DNA from 2 places in the Rhizobium sp. 01L419 genome. Region 2 is predicted to be linked to the other one. Evidence: predicted binding sites of a transcription regulator. Region 2 holds the regulator's gene; the other holds the start of a gene.
The links. The regulator LexA, encoded in region 2, represses DNA repair genes until DNA is damaged. The targets are predictions, from matches to a motif close to TGTTCNNNNTGTGTTCNG.
Positions count from the first base shown of each region.

Region 1: a site for LexA is predicted at 2,332-2,349, ahead of ruvC (crossover junction endodeoxyribonuclease RuvC). Genes of this name have one in related genera too.

Region 1 is NZ_JBFTSM010000004.1:73,029-84,438, reverse strand. It holds gene AC1DUP_RS10410 (metallophosphoesterase) at 1-5, opposite strand, end outside; gene ruvB (Holliday junction branch migration DNA helicase RuvB) at 6-1,043, opposite strand; gene ruvA (Holliday junction branch migration protein RuvA) at 1,114-1,728, opposite strand; gene ruvC (crossover junction endodeoxyribonuclease RuvC) at 1,781-2,290, opposite strand; gene AC1DUP_RS10390 (methyl-accepting chemotaxis protein) at 2,524-4,839, shown strand; gene AC1DUP_RS10385 (GNAT family N-acetyltransferase) at 4,847-5,341, shown strand; gene AC1DUP_RS10380 (LLM class flavin-dependent oxidoreductase) at 5,442-6,443, shown strand; gene AC1DUP_RS10375 (YebC/PmpR family DNA-binding transcriptional regulator) at 6,516-7,262, opposite strand; gene AC1DUP_RS10370 (pyridoxamine 5'-phosphate oxidase family protein) at 7,436-7,939, shown strand; gene AC1DUP_RS10365 (MBL fold metallo-hydrolase) at 8,069-8,914, opposite strand; gene AC1DUP_RS10360 (TIGR00282 family metallophosphoesterase) at 9,010-9,834, opposite strand; gene AC1DUP_RS10355 (5-formyltetrahydrofolate cyclo-ligase) at 9,838-10,425, opposite strand; gene AC1DUP_RS10350 (MarR family transcriptional regulator) at 10,491-10,952, opposite strand; gene AC1DUP_RS10345 (FUSC family protein) at 11,011-11,410, shown strand, end outside.
Region 2 is NZ_JBFTSM010000019.1:107,841-119,250, reverse strand. It holds gene AC1DUP_RS29865 (ComEC/Rec2 family competence protein) at 1-1,819, shown strand, start outside; gene lexA (transcriptional repressor LexA) at 1,800-2,525, opposite strand; gene AC1DUP_RS29855 (VOC family protein) at 2,723-3,610, shown strand; gene kdsA (3-deoxy-8-phosphooctulonate synthase) at 3,607-4,452, shown strand; gene eno (phosphopyruvate hydratase) at 4,595-5,869, shown strand; gene AC1DUP_RS29840 (FtsB family cell division protein) at 6,006-6,326, shown strand; gene pdhA (pyruvate dehydrogenase (acetyl-transferring) E1 component subunit alpha) at 6,473-7,519, shown strand; gene AC1DUP_RS29830 (pyruvate dehydrogenase complex E1 component subunit beta) at 7,535-8,932, shown strand; gene AC1DUP_RS29825 (pyruvate dehydrogenase complex dihydrolipoamide acetyltransferase) at 8,948-10,288, shown strand; gene AC1DUP_RS29820 (SGNH/GDSL hydrolase family protein) at 10,308-10,949, shown strand; gene AC1DUP_RS29815 (GNAT family N-acetyltransferase) at 10,952-11,410, shown strand, end outside.

The DNA.
Region 1 (11,410 bases), on a different contig from region 2:
ATCAATCAATCGTCCTCCCGGAACAGCCCGAACTGCGCAGCCTCCATATCCTTCGGCGGCTGCATGCCGAGATGTTTCCATGCGATTGCGGTCAGAACGCGGCCGCGCGGCGTGCGCTGAATGAAACCCTGCTGGATCATATAGGGCTCGATGATGTCTTCAATCGCGTCACGCGGCTCGGAGAGGCCGGCGGCGATGGTTTCGATGCCGACCGGGCCGCCGCCGAAATTGACGGCGATCATATTGAGGTAACGCTTGTCGAGCTGATCGAAGCCGACATTGTCGACCAGCAGGCGGGTCAGGGCCTCGTCGGCGACCTCGCGGGTGACGGCTTCGGCCCTTGCGACTTCGGCGAAGTCGCGTACGCGGCGCAGCAGGCGGCCGGCGATGCGCGGCGTGCCGCGGGCACGCCGCGCGATCTCGCGGGCCCCGTCATCAGTCATGCCAAGGCCCATCAGGCGGGCGCCGCGGCGAACGATCAGCTCCAGTTCCTCCACCGTATAGAAAGAGAGGCGCACGGGAATGCCGAAACGGTCACGCAACGGCGTGGTCAGGAGGCCGAGGCGGGTGGTGGCGGCAACGAGGGTGAATTTCGACAGGTCTATCTTCACCGAGCGGGCGGCCGGGCCTTCGCCGATGATGAGGTCGAGCTGGAAATCTTCCATCGCCGGATAGAGGATTTCCTCGACCGCCGGGTTGAGGCGATGGATTTCGTCGATGAAGAGAACGTCGCGCTCTTCGAGATTGGTCAGCAATGCGGCCAGATCGCCGGCCTTGGCGATGACCGGACCGGAGGTCGAGCGGAAGTTGACGCCGAGTTCCTTTGCCATGATCTGTGCCAGCGTCGTCTTGCCGAGGCCGGGCGGGCCGACGAAGAGGACATGGTCCAGCGCCTCACCGCGGTTTTTAGCGGCTTCGATGAAGATCTTGAGATTGGCACGCGCTTCCGCCTGGCCGGTGAACTCGTCCAGAGACTGCGGGCGCAGCGTCGTATCCAGGTCTTCGCCACGCTTTTCAGGCGTTATCAGGCGGGCATCGGTCATAGGGTATTTCCGTTCGAAGCTTGCTCAAGTCCATACACCAAGCGGCCTGCGTTGACACCCTGCGGGGCCATCAGCGCGAAAGTTCCCGCAGGCCAAGACGGATCAACTTGGCGCTATCCGCATCTTCGCCGGCGGTCTTCATGGCGGCGGCAACCGCATTGGCTGCCTGATCACGCGAATAGCCGAGATTGGTCAAGGCTGAAACGGCGTCGGCAACAGGGGCTGCGGCCACACCTTCGCCGATCTCCTGCTTGAGGCCGATATTGATCGCATCGCCGGCAAAGGCAGGTGCCTTGTTCTTGAGCTCGGTGACGATACGGATCGCGACCTTGGGACCGACGCCCTGGGCGCGTGAAACGGCGGTCTTGTCCTGGAGGGCGATCGCATTGGCAAGTTCGGGAGGTGTCAGGGTCGAAAGCACCGCGAGCGCTACTTTCGCGCCGACGCCCTGCACGCTCTGCAGCAGATTGAACCATTCGCGTTCGAGCTGCGTCTGGAAGCCGAAGAGCTTAAGTTGGTCCTCACGCACATAGGTTTCGATGAAGAGCACGCAGGCTTCTCCCGCGGAACCGAGCTTCGAGAGCGTGCGCGCCGAGCAATAGGCGACGTAGCAGACGCCGTGCACATCCACGAGCACATAGTCATCGCCGATCTCGTCTATAGTGCCTTTCAGCTTGCCGATCATGATCTTGTTCCGTCAGGGATGGGTTTCGGGTGAAATGATATCGAGCGAAGGATCAGCCGGCCATCGCCTGGCGCATACGGTTTCCACCGCGGTGATGGGCATGGCAGATGGCGATCGCCAAGGCGTCGGCGGCGTCGTCGCCCTTGAATTCGACTTTCGGCATGAGAATTTTCAGCATCATGTGGATCTGTTTCTTCTCGCCGTGACCGACGCCGATGACGGTCTTCTTTACGGCGTTCGGTGCATATTCCGACACCGGCAGGCCGGCGCGGGCAGGCACCAGCATGGCAATACCCCGAGCCTGGCCGAGCTTCAGGGTCGCTACCGCATCCTTGTTGACGAAGGTCTGTTCGACGGCGGCTTCGTCCGGCTTGTAGGAATGAACGACTTCAGCAAGGCCGTCATGCAGCTGGCAGAGGCGCGAGGCGAGATCCATGTCACCATCCGAGGTGACGGTTCCCGAGGCAACAAAACGCAGCGAATTACCGAGCGTATCGATAATGCCCCATCCGGTGCGGCGAAGGCCGGGATCGATACCGATGATGCGAATCGTGTTTTGCATGGCTCACCCTATAGCGGAGGCGAAATAAGTGCCATCGATATGTGAACAAAGCGAAAACGCGCCCTGTTTTCGGTACGGCATTTACCGGGAATTAAACCGGATGCATGAATTCTGGTCCATCAAATGTGAGAGGGGCCGGCTTCCGCAGGGCTTAAGCCTCCGATGTTCTGTTTACAGGTCAACTGGCCGGCGATTTTCCCGACTGGTGCGCCGTTCCGGAAGGGTTCGTTTTCATGGCTCAGAGATTTCAGTCCCTGTCCTTCAAGGTGATTGCCACCTTCATCCTGTTGGCCACGCTTTCGGTCGCGGTGATTGACGTCCTCGCCTATTTCGCCAGCAGCCGCGTTTCCGACGAGCAGGCGCTGAAGGCGAAGGAGAGTGTGCTGATCTTCCGCGGTGACATGCTGCAGGATCAGCTCGAGCAGCTCGAGAACCAGGCGACCTCCATCGCGCGCATCGAAGCGCTGCAGATGTCGATCACCAATTTGAAGAGCGGCTGGAAGACGATGGAGAAGAGCTCCGGCGATGCGCGGGGCGAGCTGAAGAAGGTATTTATCACGAACAACCCGAACCCGCCCGACCAGCGCGAAAAGCTTGCCAAGCCCGAGGGGCCGAGCGGATTTTATTATTCGAGCCACGAGAAGACGCAGGGCGAAGTGGCCCGCGATCTCACTGATACCGCCTTCAGCGATCTGCTGATCGTCGATCTCGACGGCACCGTGCTCTATTCCTACAAGAAGAACGACGACTTTGCCGAAAACCTGAAGTCCGACGCCTGGAAGGCCACCGGATCAGGCATCGCCTATGCCAAGGCGATCGAGAATACCGCGAAGGCAACCGACGATTCCGCGCCGACGGCCTTCTCCGGTCTGCGCGTCGATGCGGGCAGCGGCAAGTCGGCGATCTTCTATGCCGTGCCGATCGTCAAGCTCGGCCAGGCGAAGGGTCTGATGCTGTTCAAGGTGCGCGATGACGTCGTCACCGGCATTCTAGCGAAGGGTATCGTGTCCGACAGCACGGCACAGGCGGCGATCATTTCAGGTGACGGCTCGGCCGTCGGTCTTAATGCGTCCGGCCGGCTTGCGACGCTCGATACTGCGCAGTTCACCTTTGTGAAGGATGCGCTAGCGAGCTCGGCGATGACAGTTGCGGATTTCGATCGCGCCGATGGTGTGGCACGCGCTTATGTGCGCGGCATCGACTATCGCGGTGACCGGTTCCTCGTCGTCGAAAGCGTGCTGCTCAGCGAATTGAATGCCGGCTCCATCGAGATCGCCACGCTGCTGACCTGGATCGGCATCGGCGTTCTCGTCATCATGGCCGTTGCCACGGGGCTCATCACCAACTTTCTGTTCTCGCCGCTCGCCCGCCTTGCGGGCGTGACGCGCGAAGTCGCTGACGGCAAGCTGGAAGTCGAGATCGGCAGCCAGAACCGCAAGGATGAGATTGGCACGATGGCGAAGGCGCTTGGCCGTTTCAAGCAGTCGCTGATCGAAGGTCGCGAACTCGAAGCAGTAAGCGAGCAAACGCGTGCACAGGCCGAAAGCGAACGCCAGGAGAACCTTGCGCAGCGCGAAGCAGAAGCCCGCAGCCTGCAGGACGTCGTCACGGCACTCGACGAAGGGCTTCATCATCTGGCAAGCGGCGATCTGGCCTATCAAATCGAAACCCGCTTCCCGAGCGAGCTCGAAAGCCTGCGCGTGAACTTCAACGAGGCGCTCTCAACGCTTAACGAAACGATGACGGCGATCGGCGGCAACTCGATGGCCGTCCGTGCAGGCTCCGAGGAGATGCGCACGGGGGCGGATGAACTGGCCGGCCGCACCGAGCGGCAGGCAAGCTCGATCACCGAGACGGCTAATGCGATCAGCGCCATCACCCAGTCGGTGCGCGTGCAGATCCAAAGAGCCGAGCATGCCGAGCGCATCGCCCGCGATGCCAAGAAGGAAACGGTCGGCTCCAGTCAGATCATGCGCGAGACGATTGCGGCGATGGAGGCGATCCAGACGTCTTCGCGCCAGATCAACACCATCATTTCCGTCATCGACGATATCGCCTTCCAAACCAATCTGCTGGCGCTGAACGCCGGCGTCGAGGCAGCGCGTGCCGGCGAAAGCGGCAAGGGCTTTGCGGTCGTCGCCATGGAAGTGCGCGAACTGGCGCAGCGGTCTTCGAGTGCAGCCAAGGAAATCTCCAGCCTGCTGCAGAAATCCACGCATGAGGTAGAAAGCGGTGTGGCCCTCGTCGAGAAGGCCGGGGTTGCACTGACCGGCATCGGCGGCCATGTCGAAGCCATCAACGGCCAGATCAACGAGATCATGGAGTCCACCCGCGAGGAGGCGGATACGTTACGACAGATCAACACGTCTGTCGCCGAACTCGATTCCATGACGCAGCAGAATGCGGCTATGGTCGAGGAAACGACGGCTGCGATCCATCGTCTCGCGACGGAGGCTGTGGAAATGGACCGCCAGCTCGGCAATTTCACCCTTGGCGAAGGACATCAGCAGCATGGCGGCGACATGCACCTGCTGCGGAAACGGGCTTGATCGTATTATGATTATCCGCTTCGAAAGACCTGAGGATGCGGATGCCATTCACGCACTGACATGGGCGGCATTCGAGCCGATGCCTTATAGCAACAATACCGAGGCCCGGATCGTCAGGGATCTTCGTGCATCAGGTGACCTTGCGATATCGCTCGTTGCGGAAGAGGGCGAAGAGATCATCGGCCATATCGCGTTCTCGCCGATCACGATCGGCGGTGTCGAGGACGGATGGTATGGGCTGGGGCCGATTTCGGTGAAGCCGGAGCGGCAGCGGCAGGGCATCGGCAGAGCGTTGATCCTGAAAGGTCTGGACCTGCTGAGAGAGCGTGACGCGACGGGCTGTGCGCTGATCGGCAATCCCTCGGTCTATCGCGACGTCGGCTTCGAAAGCGATGGAAGGCTGACTTACGGCGATCTCGAAACGCGATATGTGCAGCGGATCGTCTTCAACGGGCCGCCGCCCTCCGGTGCACTGAAATTCTCTTCTGCTTTCGACGAATGACAGCCGCTTGCTACCGGTGTTTTTGTTTGCGCTGCGATTTGGAATAGCTCCATAGCGAACCTACATAGACCGCACCCCTATTCTTGCGCGGCAGGTTTCCATGGTTCCCTTTTCCATTCTCGATCTTTCCCCCGTGGCCGAAGGCACGACCATCAGCCAATCCTTCGACGCGTCGAAGCGAATGGCTCAGAAGGCGGAGGAATACGGCTATACGCGTTTCTGGATGGCGGAGCATCACGGTATGCCCGGCGTTGCAAGCGCTGCAACCTCAGTCATTCTCGGCCAGATCGGAGCGGTGACGAAGACCATCCGCATCGGCTCGGGCGGCGTCATGCTGCCGAACCACGCGCCGCTCGTCATTGCCGAACAGTTCGGCACGCTGGAAGCGCTATTCCCCGGCCGTGTCGATCTCGGGCTTGGCCGCGCGCCGGGAACGGATATGCGCACGGCGCAAGCGCTGCGGCGTAATCTCGATGCCGGTGCCAACAGCTTTCCCAATGATGTGGTGGAGCTGCAGCAGCTGCTCGGCACGCCGATCGAAAATCAGGCTATCCTCGCTGTGCCCGGTAACGACTCGCATATCCCGATCTGGCTGCTCGGCTCCAGTCTCTACAGTGCCCAGCTTGCGGCCATGCTCGGCCTTCCCTTTGCCTTCGCCTCGCATTTCGCGCCTGATATGCTGCTCGATGCGATCGCGATCTACCGTGACCGTTTCCAACCCTCGGCAGAACTCGACAAGCCCTATGTAATGGTCGGCGTCATGGGTGCCGTTTCGCAAACGGGCGAGGAGGCACAGTATCATTTCACCTCGGCCCAGCAGCAGTTTGTCAACCTGCGGCGCAATGTGCGCGGGCCTTTCCCGCGACCGGTCAAGGATATGGATGCTTTCTGGTCGCCGATGGAGAAGATGAATGTCGAACATACGCTGCGTTACGCCGTCGTCGGCTCGCCGGCCACGGCCGAAGCTCAGCTCAACGACTTCCTGAAGGAGACGCAGGCCGATGAAGTGATCATCTCGATGCCGATCCATGACGTCGAGGCGCGATTGAAATCGGTGGAGCTCTTTGCCGGGCTCGGTAATTTCATGCGGGCTGCAGCCTAATCAGCAGAACACAGGCAAACAAAAACCCGGCTGAAGTGCAGCCGGGTTTTTCATTCCGTATTCGACAAGGCGTCAGGCCGAAAGCTTGGCCAGGACTTCTTCCGAGACTTCGAAGTTCGAATAGACGTTCTGGACGTCATCATCGTCTTCGAGCGAGTCGATGAGCTTCAGCATCGACTGGGCCTTTTCTTCGTCGACCGGCACGTTGTTCTGGGCGCGCCAGACCGCCTTTACGGTATCAGCTTCACCGAGAGTGGCTTCGAGAGCCTTGGCGACGTCGCCGAGGGCTTCGAAGGCGGTTGTGATGTAGTGGCCTTCCTCATCGGTCTCGACGTCATCGGCGCCGGCCTCGATGGCGGCTTCCATGATCTTGTCGGCGTCACCCGCGGACAGCTTGTAGGTGATTTCGCCGACATGGTCGAAGGAGAAGGACACCGAGCCGGTTTCACCGAGGGCGCCGCCGGCCTTGGTGAAAATCGAGCGGACGTTAGAAGCTGTGCGGTTACGGTTGTCGGTCAGGGCCTCGACGATGATCGCCGTGCCGCCCGGGCCATAGCCTTCATAGCGGACTTCGTCATAGTTCTCCGTGTCGGCTCCGGAGGCCTTCTTGATCGCGCGGTCGATATTGTCCTTCGGCATCGACTGGGCCTTGGCGTTCTGGATCGCCAGGCGCAGGCGGGCGTTCATCGTCGGGTCGGGCAGTCCGGCCTTGGCGGCAACGGTGATTTCGCGCGCGAGCTTGGAGAACATTTTCGACCGCACGGAATCCTGACGGCCCTTGCGGTGCATGATGTTTTTAAACTGTGAATGGCCAGCCATGGCACCCCTGTTCACGTCTCATTGTTCGGAATGGGCCGCCTTATAGGATCGGAAGGGGCGATATTCAAGGAAAAAGCAGCTTTTCGATCCTTCCCTGACGGCGTGGCGGGTGGCGGAACAAAGCCGAGGAGATGACGTTTTCAACCGACGACACCAACAGGAAAGGAACGGCCATGGCAAGCTTCAGCGAAGCCCGTGAACAACCGGCACGTCAGCTCTGGGACCAGATCAACGACATCCATGCCGGCATGCTCGGCCTTTCAGGCGTCGACATGCATATGCAGCCGATGGCTCCGAATGTCGATCCGACCACCAATACGATCTGGTTCTATACCAAGACGGATGCCGAACTCGTGCAGATGATCAAACCAGGCAGCCGCGCGCATTTCTGCGTGATCGGCAAGAACCACGATTATCATGCCTGCCTGTCCGGGGTTATCGAGGTGCGTCCTGATTCCGCAAAGATCGAGGAGTTCTGGAACTCTGTCGTGGCCGCCTGGTATGAGGGCGGTAAGAAGGATCCGAAACTGACGATGCTTTCCATGCATGTCGATGATGCGGAAATCTGGGTGTCTACCGGCAGCAAGCTGAAATTCGGCTGGGAAATCGCCAAGGCCAATTTCGACGAGGAGAAGATGCCCGATGTCGGCATCAAGCGGCATCTGCAATTTGCTTGAGTCCAAAGGCCCGGCACAGAGCGCCGTGCGTCCATTCGGACGCACAAAGAACGCTCTACCTTTTTGAATCTATGCATCGGCCCGAAAATCGATTCCGATTTTCGGGCCGATGCTGTAGTCCGGGCCTTTTTACTGCACGTCTTTCATCACATAGATCAGGGGCTTCTTCGGGAGCGTGCGCAGCGAAACGGTAATGCTGTTGTCGGGCGCATAGTTGACGTCGAAACCATTGCCGAACATCGAGATGAAGGCGTTGACCGGCGGCCCGCGGCGATGCATCGGCAGGATCAGCGATGAGCGCAGCCGTTTGATGACGCGGCTCATGCTGTCGGCTCCCATGGTCAGGCCGCCGTCGACCGGTACCATGACCACGTCGAGCCTGCCGATTTCGGTGTAATGCGTATCGGTCAGCTCATAATGCAGGTGGCCGAGATGGCCGATGCAAAGGCCTGATATTTCGAAGATGAAAATGGAATTACCGTCGAGTTGTGATCCGCCGAGCCCGTAACTGAAGCGGATATCCGTCGTGACGTTGCGGATATAGGCGTCACCAACCACGAGATTGATCCTGGCCTTATCGCCAGAGGCGTCGCTCCAGCCATGCAGCACGTGTTTGATGCCGGGATCCGGCGTCAGCGTGTAATGCGTCGAGTGCGCCTTGTTCATGGTCACGACATCGGGGGTGACGGCCGGCTTGTACCAACCATTATAATCAGTGGCGATGACGATGCCGCCAGGCGTCTCGATCTCGAAAGTCGAATGGCCGAGATAGGTGAACTTGACGTCCTCACCCTCGGAAACCGCTGGGACCACCGGCACTGCGCTGGAGAAACTCGCGAAGGTGGCCTTGGGAATATTCTGCGCGATGGCCTGGCACTGGCTGACCGGTCTTCGATCTTCCTGGGCTTCGGCAAGGTTCGGTGCGGAGAAAACCGCAACACATGCGATAGCGAGGACAAGACAATGCGGCTTCATGCCACCCCTCCGGCGCTTTCACGACGCCGGGAGGATGCGGCATGCCGTCGCAGCGGTCCAGACGGGGCATGCTCACAATTGCGTGTTACGAGGCGCTAGCGCCAAAACTCCGGGATCGTCTCGGCAAGCCTCGGGCCGAGGCGCAGGGGGGCGATCTTCTCCGCCAGTCCCGTCGCATCGGAGATTTCCACGCCGACACCGCAGATGGTGGCAGGCCCGGTGGCTGCCTCCATGCGGCCCTTCGGCATCTTGGAGATGAAGCGGTTGAGCGGCTCTTCCTTGTCCATGCCGAGCGAGGAGTCGTAATCGCCACACATGCCGGCGTCCGACATATAGGCGGTGCCGCCGTTCAGGATCTGCGTGTCGGCGGTCGGCACATGAGTGTGCGTCCCGACGACAAAGCTGGCGCGGCCGTCGACGAAATGGCCGAAGCACTGCTTCTCGCTTGTCGCTTCCGCATGGAAATCGAAGATGATGGCATCGGCCTGTTCCTTCAAAGGGCAGGCAGCAAGGATCGTTTCGGCCGCCTTGAAGGGGTCGTCGAGCTCGGGATGCATGAAGACGCGGCCCATGATGTTTGCGACGAGCACGCGGGCGCCGTTGCGCGCATAGAAAAGGCCTGAGCCGCGGCCAGGCGTTCCCTGAGGGTAGTTCGCCGGTCGCAGGAATTGGTCATGGCGACCTGCGAAGGCGACGGCATCCTTCTGGTCCCAGACGTGATTGCCTGTCGTCACCACGTCGGCGCCGGCATTGATCGTTTCCAGAAAAATGTCTTCGGTGATGCCGAAGCCGCCGGCGGCGTTCTCGCCATTGACGATGACGAAGTCGAGTTTCAGGTCGGAAACCAGGCCGGGCAGGCGATCCCAAACCGCCGTGCGTCCCGTCTTGCCAACCATGTCACCCAGAAATAGCAGTCGCATTCCCTATCCAATCCGTGAGGTAAAATGGCGCAGGCCGCTTTCCGTCAGGATGGAATCCAGGCTTATGTCGTGCGGCTCAGCGGGTACCTCTGCCACTTCCTGGCAGTCAAATGCAATGCCGATCAGCTTCGGAGACAGGCCTTTTTGCCGGAGACGGTCGATTGCCCGGTCGTAATGGCCGGCGCCATAGCCGATGCGGTGGCCACGGGAATCGAAGGCGGATAGCGGCACGAGCATAATATCGGGGTCGAGAACAGCCGCATCCTCACCTGGGCCGACCGTGCCGAAACCGGTGCCGATCAGCGCTGAGCCATGGGCGAGTTCCCGGAACACAATGGTCTGCTTATCGATGATGGCGGGCACGCAGAGGCGGGCTCCACGTCCGCGCCACCGTGTCATCAACGGCTGTAAGTCGGCTTCGGAGCGGATCGGAAGAAAACCCGAGATGATGGTGTCGGGCGCAAAAGCAATGGCATCGCCGGCATGAGCTGCCATGTCGAGGCTTTTGGCGGCACGCAGATCGGTCGGGATGGCGTCGCGAAGCGCCAGACGCTCGGCGCGCAGTTGGGCCTTCAATTCCTTTGGTGTCATTTTAGGTTCCGTATCGTTATCCGGCGAAGATAGCCGCTCGCCGTCGGTTGCAACAGGCAAAACACCTATTCCTCACCTGTTGGCGGCTCATCCTCGATATGGGCTTGGGCGAGCTTCAGCATGATTTCCGATGCTTCCATCAATGTCGTGCGCTCTTCCGGCGTCAGGCGGGCGTCCATCGCCTTTTCCAGCCAGGCGCGGCGAGAGCCTATGTCCTCGGACAACACCGTACGGCCGTGAGGAGTGATCGACAGTTCGATCTCGCGACGGTCGGTCTCGCTACGCGTGCGGCTGATCAGCTCGTCGCGCTCAAGTGCAGCAATGATGCGGGTGACCGATTGCGGCTGCAGGTGCTCCTCCAGGGCCAACCGCCAGGCGGGCATCGGCCCCAGGCGGTGAAGGGTGGCGAGGATTGCGATGGTCGATAGGCTATGCGGACCCTCGGCCCGCGCGGCACGCAGGCGGCGGCCGAGCAACAGGACGGATCGCAGGATGAGTGTCGCAGGTGCGTCCTGGTTACTGGACATATAGTACGCACTGCGTATTATTTTTCCCGATCCCAATTCCGGGTCTGAGAGACGGTTGATGGAAAAGACATTCAATCACGTAGCCGGGGCCTTTCGCTGGTCGACTGAAAAGGAAGTGACGGCAATCGAAATCGCCGTATCAGCGCTTGCCATGGCCGTTCCGGCACTGCTTGCTGCGAAAGGCCACCATTCGGGGCTCGGCCTGATCGGCGGCATGGCGATGAGCGGGACGGTAGCGCATGGCAGACTGCGGGCGCAAGCCGCGAGCGCAGGGGCCGCACTGCTGGTGCTGATGCTTGCGGCAGCGCTTGCCTGCGCACTCGGGCGGCTCGGCGACGCTTGGCAGATCGGCCTGCTCTTGATCGCCGCGCTTGCCGGTGTCACAGGCGGTTTCGATCGCGCCATGGTCGCCGCCTCGATGCGTTTCATCTTCTATCTGGTCATGGTCGGCGGCATCG
Region 2 (11,410 bases):
GCTTGGCGACGTCATCGAGGGCAGGGCGCGTCTCACGCCTCCGGCAGGCCCCGCACTTCCCCACCTCAATGATTTTGCTTTCAGTGCCTATTTTGACGGCATTGGCGCCAACGGCTTTTTCTATGGCGCGCCGAAAAAGCTTGCCTTGCAGCCACAGCAAGCGGGCTCGGTCGGTGAGGCGACACTCGAATGGCTCTATCGCCTCAGGAGTGGCATCGGCGATCGCATACGCTCCACCCTGCCGGGCGATACCGGCGCCTTTGCCGCTTCGCTTGTCACCGACGAGAGGCGGGCGATCTCGGATGACACGACGGACGCGCTGCGGCAGTCCGGCCTTGCCCATATCGTCGCGATCTCCGGTCTCAATATGGCGCTTTCCGCCGGCATCTTTTTTGTCGGCCTGCGCGTCGTCCTTAGCCTTTTTCCCGGCATTGCCCAGGCGTGGCCGACCAAGAAAATCGCGGCGGCCGGTGCGCTCGCGGCGGTGACAGCCTACTATCTGATCTCCGGCTTTGCCGTCTCCGCTGAACGTGCCTTCATCATGATGGCCATCATGCTGGTTGCCGTCTTCTTTGACCGGCCATCGATCAGCCTCAGAAACGTGGCGCTATCCGCTCTTGTGATCCTTGCGATCTCGCCATCGGAGGTGCTGGGGCCGAGTTTCCAGATGTCCTTTGCCGCAACACTTGCCCTGGTCGCCGGCTACGATCTCTGGAAAGGCCGGCCGATGTGGGAGAATGTCTTTGCCAACCTGCCGATCATGAAACCCCTCTTCGTGGTCGGCGGTTTCTTTGGTGGCATTTTCCTGACGTCGCTGATTGGTGGCTTCTCTACCGCGCTGTTTTCGATTGAGCATTTCCACCGGCTGACAGCCTACGGCCTGCCGGCAAATCTCGCGGCCATGCCGGTGATTTCCTTCATCGTCATGCCGGCTGGGATGCTGGCGATGCTGCTGATGCCCTTTGGCCTGGACGGCTGGGCATGGCATGTGGCAGGCTTCGGGCTCGATCTGGTGATCACAATCGCAAAGACGGTATCGAGCTGGGGTGGCAATATCGATGTGGGCCGTTTGCCGGGTTGGTACTTCCCGACGGCCGTTTTCGGTTTTCTGCTGCTGACCCTCCTCAGAACTCGACTGCGGCATATCGGAACGGCAATCGTCACTCTCTCCACGCTTGCTGTCGCGGCGCTGCCATCAGAGGCAATGCCCGACATCGCCATTGCCGAAGACGGTAGCCTCGTTGCTGTTGTCGATGGAGAGGCGATAGCTTCGAACCGCGAAAAGCCACCCGCCTTCATCTTCGAACAATGGCAGCGGGCGCTTGCCATCGAAGAGCACAGGAAGCCAGTCACGCTGGAAGCTGCCAATAGGCCCACTGCGCCCGAAGGCAAAAGACTGCAGCTCTCGCGGGATCAACAGAATGAAGCCAGAGAGTCGATGAGACGTGTCGCGATCGGTTCGCCGTCACGGTTCTCGTGCCTGAAAGGTGCCTGGTGCGCCATCATGCTCGGCAATGGAAAGAAACTGACGGTTATCGACAATGCAGCCTATCTGGGCCCTGCCTGCGATACGGCCGATATCGTCGTCACCCCTGTCCGTCTGCGTTTCGACGGCTGCCGATCCGGAGCTATGCTCTTTACTGGCGAAACATTGCGCAAGACAGGCGCGATCGAGCTTCGTTTCACAGATGGCGGAGTTGCGGTTGCCGCTACCTTCGACGCATTGCGACGGCCCTGGATGCGCCACCGTGCCTATGACTGGCGTAGCGACACATTCGCTGATGTTGGCCCGTCACCGGTCAGTGATAGCGACGAATGAGGCCGACGAGCTTGCCCTGGACCTTGACGCGATCCGGCGGGAAAATGCGAGTCTCGTAAGCGGGGTTTGCGGCTTCGAGCGCAATCGATGCGCCCTTGCGGCGGAAGCGCTTGAGCGTCGCTTCCTCTTCATCGACGAGTGCGACGACGATGTCACCCGGATTGGCCGTGCTACCGTTGCGGATGATGACGGTATCGCCATCGAAGATGCCGGCTTCGATCATCGAGTCGCCACGAACTTCGAGCGCATAATGTTCGCCGGAGCCAAGCATATCAGCGGGAACGGTGATGTCATGGGTGTTGTTCTGGATTGCCGAAATCGGCACGCCGGCAGCGATGCGCCCCATGACCGGCACGGAAACCGAATTGCCGTTGTCGGCCGCAGGTGCTGACTTTGCCGCGGCGGGAGGCGCAACAGGTTGCGGCTTGCCGAGGCTGCCTTCGATGACGCTTGGTGAAAAGCCGCGCCTTGGCTGCAGGCTCGAGCTATAGGCTTCCGGCAGCTTGATGACTTCGAGCGCACGCGCCCGGTTCGGAAGCCGGCGAATGAAGCCGCGTTCTTCGAGCGCCGTGATCAGCCGATGAATGCCGGATTTCGAGGCCAGATCCAGGGCGTCCTTCATCTCGTCGAAAGATGGCGGAACGCCGGATTCCTTCATCCTTTCATGAATGAAAAGAAGAAGTTCCTGTTGTTTGCGCGTGAGCATCGGCGTGTGACCCCAGTATTGAAACAAATCCAGAACGGACACTATATGTTCCATATGTGTTCCGCAAGTGGCTAAATTTTCGTAAAATTTCTCTCCATTGTGTTGAGAATTTTATTTTTGTCGGCGCCCGTCCCGTCCGGCCTTGCTTCGTAAGGCTTGTTGAAGCACATCTCCTTGTGATTGCTGGAGAGTAGCTGATGACCCAAGACACGCTTGCGATCGATCATCTCGTTTTGCCGGTTACCGATATCGCCCTTGCACGCGAGAGGTTGGGCAAGCTGGGCTTCACCGTCGCTCCGGACGCGCGCCATCCCTTCGGTACGGAAAATGCCTGCGTTTTCTTCGCCGACAGGAGCTATCTCGAGCCGCTCGGCATCGCCAGTGTCGAGGAGAGCGACAGGACGGCGCGCGACGGCAATGTCTTCACAGCCCGCGATCAGGCCTTTCGTTTTCGATGCGGCAGCGAGGGCCTGTCTGCTATCGCCTTCAGTGCCGCGGATGCAAAGCATGAACATGCTCGATTCGTTAAAGGCGGCATTAGCGCTGGTTCTGTGTTGCAGTTCGAACGTCCCGTGAAAATGCCGGATGGCACGGAGAGCATTGCCGGCTTCCGGCTCGCCTTCGCCGGCGACCTTCGGGCACCGGATTTCTTTCTCTTCGCCGTCGAACGCGTCAATCCGCTCCCTGCTGACCGCAGCGCGCTCGAAGCTCACGTCAACGGCGTAACCGGAATTGCCGAGATAGTTCTAGCCGCGCCCGAGCCTTGGGCCTTCGGCGAATTCGTCCGTGGCGTGGCAAGAGCCGACGCCGCAGATGAGACCGGTTTTGGGGTGAGAGTTCCTCTGGCAAACACAAAGATCAGTCTGATGAACCCGGCGGGTCTGGAGGCCTATTTCGATCTGGCGACGCCGGACACCGATCGCGGCCTGCGTGGGCGGGCGATCCTTTTCCATGCGGGCGATCTTGCCGTGACAGAAGCGCATTTGGCTGCTAACGGGGTGACCTATACACGCAAGGGCAACCGTATTCTGGTGAAGCCCGCGCCCGGCCAGGGCGTGCTCTTCGCCTTCGAGGAAACATCATGAGCTCCAATACCAATTCCCAGGTGACGGTCGGCGAGGGCGCCGGTAAGGTCACCTTCTCCAATACCGGCCGCTTGTCGCTGATCGCCGGCGCCTGTGAAATGGAAAGCCGCGACCATGCGTTCATGGTGGCTGGCACATTGAAGGAACTGTGCGCCAAGCTCGGCATCGGGCTTGTCTACAAGACGTCTTTCGACAAGGCCAATCGCTCTTCGTTGTCGAGCAAACGCGGTGTCGGCCTTGAGAAGGGGCTGGAAGTATTCGCTGATCTCAAGAAGGAACTCGGCATTCCGGTTCTCACCGACATTCACAGCGAAGAACAATGCGCCGAAGTAGCGAAGGTCGTTGATATCCTGCAGATACCGGCCTTCCTGTCTCGCCAGACGGATCTTCTGGTGGCTGCTGCCAAGACGGGCCGCGTCATCAACGTCAAGAAGGGCCAGTTCCTGGCGCCTTGGGATATGAAGAACGTGCTCGGCAAGCTGAATCAGAGTGGCAATCCGAACATTCTGCTGTGCGAGCGCGGCGCTTCTTTCGGCTACAACACGCTGGTCTCCGACATGCGCTCCCTGCCGATCATGGCAGCCACCGGTGCGCCAGTTATCTTCGACGCCACTCATTCGGTCCAGCAGCCGGGCGGGCAGGGGGAAACCTCCGGCGGAGAACGGCAATTCGTGGAGACGCTCGCGCGCGCTGCCGTGGCGGTCGGTGTTGCTGGGGTCTTTATCGAGACTCATCAGGACCCGGATAACGCGCCCTGCGACGGCCCGAACATGGTCTATCTCAAGGATATGCCGCGGCTTCTGGAAAAGCTGCTGGCTTTCGACGCGATCGCTAAAGGCTGACAGTCAAAAGCCTGACATGATCGTAATATAGCGACGAGTGGAACTGCATGCCGAAGGGTGCCGCAAACTGCCATTGTAATTTGCGCACCTTCGATTAAGACGGTTTCAAACGATTTATCCACCCACCGAGCAGGAAAAAACCATGACTGCAATTACCGATATCATCGCCCGCGAGATTCTCGATAGCCGTGGTAACCCCACCGTCGAAGTCGATGTCTATCTCGAAGACGGCAGCATGGGCCGTGCGGCTGTTCCCTCGGGCGCTTCGACTGGCGCGCATGAAGCCGTCGAACTGCGCGACGGTGGCAAGCGCTATCTCGGCAAGGGTGTCGAAAAGGCCGTCGAAGCCGCCAATACCGAGATCTTCGACGCGATCGGCGGCATCGACGCTGAAAACCAGATTCAGATCGACAAGATCATGATCGAGCTCGACGGTACGCCGAACAAGTCACGCCTCGGCGCCAACGCCATCCTCGGCGTTTCGCTTGCTGTTGCCAAGGCTGCCGCGGAGGCTTCCGGCCTGCCGCTCTACCGTTATGTCGGTGGTGCTTCGGCAAGCCTTCTGCCGGTTCCGATGATGAACATCATCAACGGCGGCGCTCATGCCGACAACCCGATCGACTTCCAGGAATTCATGATCCTGCCGGTTGGCGCAGATTCGATCCGTGAAGCCGTCCGTATGGGCTCGGAAGTCTTCCATACGCTGCGCAAGGAACTCGCTGCCCAGGGGCACAACACCAATGTCGGCGACGAAGGTGGTTTTGCACCGGGCCTGAAGAGCGCTCCGGAAGCCCTCGACTTCATCATGAAGTCGGTTGAGAAAGCCGGCTACAAGCCGGGTGAGGACATCTATCTCGGCCTCGATTGCGCCTCGACGGAGTTCTTCAAGGACGGCAGGTATGTGATGGAAGGCGAAGGCCGCACGCTCGAACCGGGCGCAATGGCCGAATACCTCGCCGAACTCGTCGGCAAGTACCCGATCATTTCCGTCGAAGACGGCATGGCAGAAGACGATTGGGAAGGCTGGAAGACGCTGACCGATCTTGTCGGCAAGAAGTGCCAGCTTGTCGGCGATGACCTGTTCGTCACCAACTCGGCTCGTCTGCGTGACGGTATCCGCATGGGCGTTGCCAACTCGATCCTCGTCAAGGTCAACCAGATCGGCTCCCTGACGGAAACGCTCGACGCCGTCAACACCGCGCACAAGGCAGCCTACACCGCCGTCATGTCGCATCGCTCGGGCGAGACGGAAGACTCCACGATCGCCGATCTCGCAGTTGCCACCAACTGCGGCCAGATCAAGACCGGCTCTCTGTCGCGCTCGGATCGTCTTGCCAAGTACAATCAGCTTATCCGCATTGAAGAAGGCCTCGGCCCTCAGGCTGAGTATGCCGGCCGTTCCATCATTCGCGGCTAATACGATCTTATGAATCAGGCATTTGGAACCCGCGCCTTGGCGCGGGTTTTTTGTTGCGTCAACTCTGAGTCAATGAACGGTTAATCTCTGCGCGGTAAATTGAAGGGATTGGTAATGCGTTACAGAGCATGCGTGTATGTGGACAAAGCATCATAAGAAGAGAAAGACCGGTCGCTTCGTCATTCCGGCCATGGCGGTCGCCTTCCTCTCCTATTTCGGCTATCATTGCATCCATGGTGATTATGGTCTGCGTGCGACGGAGGCGTTCGAGCGCCAACGTATCGCGCGCGAGAAGGAATTGGCTGTGCTGAAGACCAGGCGCGAGCATCTCGAAGCGCACGTTGCACTTCTTAGCGACGGCTCGCTGGACAAGGATATGCTCGACGAAAAGGCGCGGTATCAGCTCAATATGTCGCGCGCAGACGAGATTGTAATTTACAATCACTACCGCAATTAACCGAATTTGGGTTAATCTAGAATTCTCGTTCTTTATCAGTAATTTACCTGCGAATATGAGCCATGCAATTATGGCATTGCTGTGGTCATTTTTCTTCCCTATGGTACGCGCCACCTGAGAACCGATAAACCCATAGGGAGGGTTGAATGGCGTTGCGCAAAACCGCGACCGTTTCCAGCCGCAAAAACAGTGCGAAATCCGCAGGCAAGATATCGAACGGCGGTCCTATCGCCGATTTCGATCGGGACGAGGAGCTCAAGGCATATCGCGAGATGCTGCTTATCCGTCGTTTCGAGGAAAAGGCGGGCCAGCTTTACGGCATGGGCTTCATTGGTGGTTTCTGTCACCTTTACATCGGCCAGGAAGCTGTCGTCGTCGGCATGCAGATGGCCCAGAAGGAAGGTGATCAGGTTATCACCGCCTATCGCGACCACGGCCATATGCTGGCTACCGGCATGGAAGCGCGCGGCGTCATGGCTGAACTGACCGGGCGTCGCAACGGCTATTCCCACGGGAAGGGCGGCTCCATGCATATGTTCTCCAAGGAGAAGCATTTCTACGGCGGCCATGGCATCGTCGGTGCCCAGGTTTCGCTTGGAACAGGCCTTGCCTTTGCAAACCGCTACCGTGGCAATGACAGCGTATCCATCGCCTATTTCGGTGATGGCGCGGCCAACCAGGGCCAGGTTTACGAGAGCTTCAACATGGCTGCTCTCTGGAAGCTGCCGATCATCTATATCGTCGAAAACAACCGTTACGCCATGGGCACCTCGACGGCGCGCGCTACCGCGCAGTCGAACTATTCGCTGCGCGGTTCCGGCTTCGGCATCCCTGGCATCCAGGTCGACGGCATGGATGTTCGTGCCGTCAAGGCTGCTGCCGATGAGGCGCTCGAACATTGCCGCTCCGGCAAGGGGCCGATCATCCTGGAAATGCTGACATATCGCTATCGCGGCCACTCCATGTCGGACCCGGCGAAGTACCGCACCAAGGAAGAAGTGCAGAAGATGCGCTCCGAGCAGGACCCGATCGAGCAGGTCCGTCTGCGTGTCATGGAAAAGGGCTGGGCGACTGAAGACGATCTGAAAGCGATCGACAAGGAAGTCCGCGACATCGTCGCCGATAGTGCCGATTTCGCCCAGGCTGATCCGGAGCCGGATGCGTCCGAGCTCTACACCGACATTCTGCTCTAATCGGGGAGGGAACCCATGCCTATAGATATTCTCATGCCCGCCCTCTCTCCGACGATGGAAGAAGGCACGCTGTCCAAGTGGCTCAAGAACGAAGGTGACAAGGTCACTTCCGGTGACGTAATTGCCGAAATCGAAACCGACAAGGCGACGATGGAAGTAGAAGCCGTCGACGAAGGCGTCATCGGCAAGCTGCTGGTTCCGGCCGGCACCGAAAACGTCAAGGTAAACGCCAAGATCGCCATCCTTCTGCAGGACGGCGAATCGGCCGACGCGATTTCCGCTGCTCCCGCCGCCGTTCAGCAGGCTCCGGCCGCTGCTCCGCAGGTTGCACAGGAAGAGAAGCCGACGAACAGTGCTTCTGCTGCCGCTCCCGTCCCAGCCGAGCCCAAGGCTTTCGTGCCGAACGACCCGGAAATCCCGGCTGGCACCGAAATGGTGTCGATGACGGTGCGCGAAGCGCTCCGCGACGCCATGGCCGAAGAAATGCGCGCCGATGAAAACGTCTTCGTCATGGGCGAAGAAGTTGCCGAATACCAGGGCGCCTACAAGGTCACTCAGGGTCTTCTGCAGGAATTCGGCGCACGCCGCGTCATCGACACACCGATTACCGAACACGGCTTTGCCGGTGTCGGCGTCGGTGCCGCCATGTCAGGCCTGAAGCCTATCGTCGAGTTCATGACCTTCAACTTCGCCATGCAGGCGATCGACCAGATCATCAACTCCGCTGCCAAGACGCTTTATATGTCCGGCGGACAGATGGGCGCTCCGATCGTCTTCCGTGGCCCGAACGGCGCCGCCGCCCGCGTCGGCGCCCAGCACAGCCAGGATTATGCGGCCTGGTACAGCGCGATCCCGGGCCTCAAGGTCGTCATGCCTTACACTGCATCCGACGCCAAGGGTCTGCTGAAGGCCGCTATCCGCGATCCGAACCCGGTCGTCTTCCTCGAAAACGAAATTCTCTACGGCCAGCACTTCGAAGTGCCGAAGCTCGATAATTTCGTTCTGCCGATCGGCAAGGCTCGCATCCATCGTCCGGGCAAGGATGTAACCGTCGTCTCCTTCGGTATCGGCATGACCTATGCCACGAAGGCTGTCGCGGAACTTGAAAAGATCGGCATCGACGTCGAACTGATTGACCTGCGCACGCTTCGTCCGATGGATCTTCCGACGGTCATCGAATCCGTCAAGAAGACCGGCCGTCTGGTCACCGTCGAAGAGGGCTATCCGCAGAACTCCGTCGGCACGGAAATCGCCACCCGCGTCATGCAGCAGGCCTTCGATTACCTCGATGCGCCGATCCTGACGATTGCCGGCAAGGACGTTCCGATGCCTTACGCCGCCAACCTCGAGAAGCTCGCGCTTCCGAATGTCGGCGAAGTGGTCGATGCGGTGAAAGCCGTTTGCTACAAATAAGGGGAGGGCCTTTCGATGCCGATCAATATCACGATGCCCGCCCTCTCTCCGACCATGGAAGAAGGCAATCTTGCCAAGTGGCTGGTCAAGGAAGGCGATAAGGTCAAGTCCGGCGATGTGATCGCCGAGATCGAAACCGACAAGGCGACGATGGAAGTCGAAGCCGTCGACGAAGGCACGGTTGCCAAGATCGTCGTTGCGGCCGGTACCGAAGGCGTGAAGGTCAATGCCCTGATCGCCGTTCTGGCCGGCGAGGGCGAGGATGTCGCCGCTGCCGCAAGCGGCGCTGGCTCCGCCGCCCCGGCTCCGAAGACCGAAGCTGCCCCGGCACAAGCTGAGGCGCCGAAGGCTGCTCCCGCGCCCGCACAGGCGGCTCCCGCCTCGGCACCGGCTGCGGTCTCCTCTGGCGGCGCGCGTGCGTTCTCTTCGCCGCTTGCTCGTCGTCTGGCCAAGGAAGCCGGTATCGATATTTCCGCCGTTGCCGGCACTGGTCCGCATGGCCGCGTCGTCAAGAGCGATATCGAAGCTGCCGCTGCCGGCGGTGCTGCCAAGGCCGCTCCGGCCGCTGCTGCCCCGCAGGCTGCTGCACCGGCTCCGGCCGCTGCCGCCCCGAAGGGGGCTTCGGACGAGGCCGTGCTCAAGCTCTTCGAGCAGGGTTCCTACGAGCTTGTGCCGCATGACGGCATGCGCAAGACGATCGCCCGTCGCCTCGTCGAATCCAAGCAGACCGTTCCGCACTTCTACGTTTCGGTCGATTGCGAACTCGATGCGCTGATGGCGCTGCGTGCCCAGTTGAACGACGCCGCACCCCGCAAGGACAGCGCTCCGGCTTACAAGCTGTCGGTCAACGACATGGTCATCAAGGCCCTGGCTCTGGCGCTTCGCGATGTTCCGGATGCCAACGTCTCCTGGACCGAGAGTGCCATGGTCAAGCACAAACATGCCGATGTCGGCGTGGCTGTCTCGATCCCCGGCGGCCTGATCACGCCGATCGTCCGCAAGGCCGAGGAGAAGACGCTGTCGACCATCTCCAACGAGATGCGTGATCTCGGTAAGCGTGCGAAGGACCGCAAGCTGAAGCCCGAGGAATATCAGGGCGGCACGACCTCGGTTTCGAACATGGGCATGATGGGCGTGAAGAATTTCGCAGCCGTCATCAACCCACCGCATGCGACGATCCTCGCAGTCGGCGCGGGCGAGCAGCGTGTCATCGTCAAAAACGGTGAGATGGCGATTGCAACGGTCATGACCGTGACGCTCTCGACCGACCATCGCTGCGTCGATGGCGCTCTCGGCGCCGCGCTGCTGCAGGCTTTCAAGGGCTACATCGAAAATCCGATGGGCATGCTGGTCTGAGCAGACGCGGGAGGCGGACATGACGAAGACTGTTCTTTGCTATGGTGACTCGCTGACCTGGGGCTATGACGCCGACACGATCGGCCGTCATGCCTATGAGAACCGCTGGCCGAGCGTGCTTCAGGCAACGCTCGGAAGCGGAGCTCGCGTCATTGCGGAAGGCCTGAACGGCCGCACTACCGCCTTCGACGACCATCTTGCCGATTGCGATCGCAACGGCGCACGCATTCTGCCGACCGTCCTGCAGACACATGCGCCGCTCGATCTTGTCATCCTGCTGCTCGGCACCAACGACATGAAGCCGGTGGTTGCCGGCTCGGCCTTTGCAGCATGCCAGGGCATTGGTCGTCTGGTGCGGCTGATCCGCAGTCATGCCTGGCCCTTTGAATTCGACGGGCCAGAGATCCTGATCGTGGCGCCGCCGGCGATCTGCGCGACGGGTAATGTGCCCTTCGCCGCCTCGTTCCCTGGAGGCATCGAGGAATCGGCGAAGCTTCCGACGCTTTTCCGCGACCTTGCCGATGAACTCGGCTGCGGCTTCTTCGACGGCAATTCCGTCGCCAGGACCACGCCGATCGACGGCATTCACCTCGATGCGGAGAATACCCGCGCGCTCGGTCGAGGTCTGGAGTCTATCGTGCGGATGATGCTGGGTCTCTGACGATGGCCGCCTTTCTCGCCCTCCGGGAAGCCTCCCGCCGGGATGCTTCGGAGCTGGCGATCCTGGCGGATATCGCCTCGCATGGCTTCGCCTCCTGGCTCTGGTTTGCCGATGTCGCCAGCGGCATGAGCGATACGCCGCTGGAGCGGGGCCGGTTGAAGATGAGCGACGAGGCGCTCGGCGGCTGGAAGAACGCCGTCATCGGCGAGGCCTATGACGAGATCGCCGGAATGGCGATCGGCTATGAAGTGGATGAAGGCATACGCGATCTCGAAGCACGACATCCGGCCATAGAGCCGATGCTGGCGATGCAGAGATCGGTGATCGGACACTGGTTCATTGGCAGTCTCGCGGTCTATCGCCATATGCGCGGTATCGGCATCGGCAAGAGGCTGCTGGAAGATCAGCTCGCAAGGGCAGCTGGGCTACCGGCCAGCCTGATCACAGCTGATAATAACGAA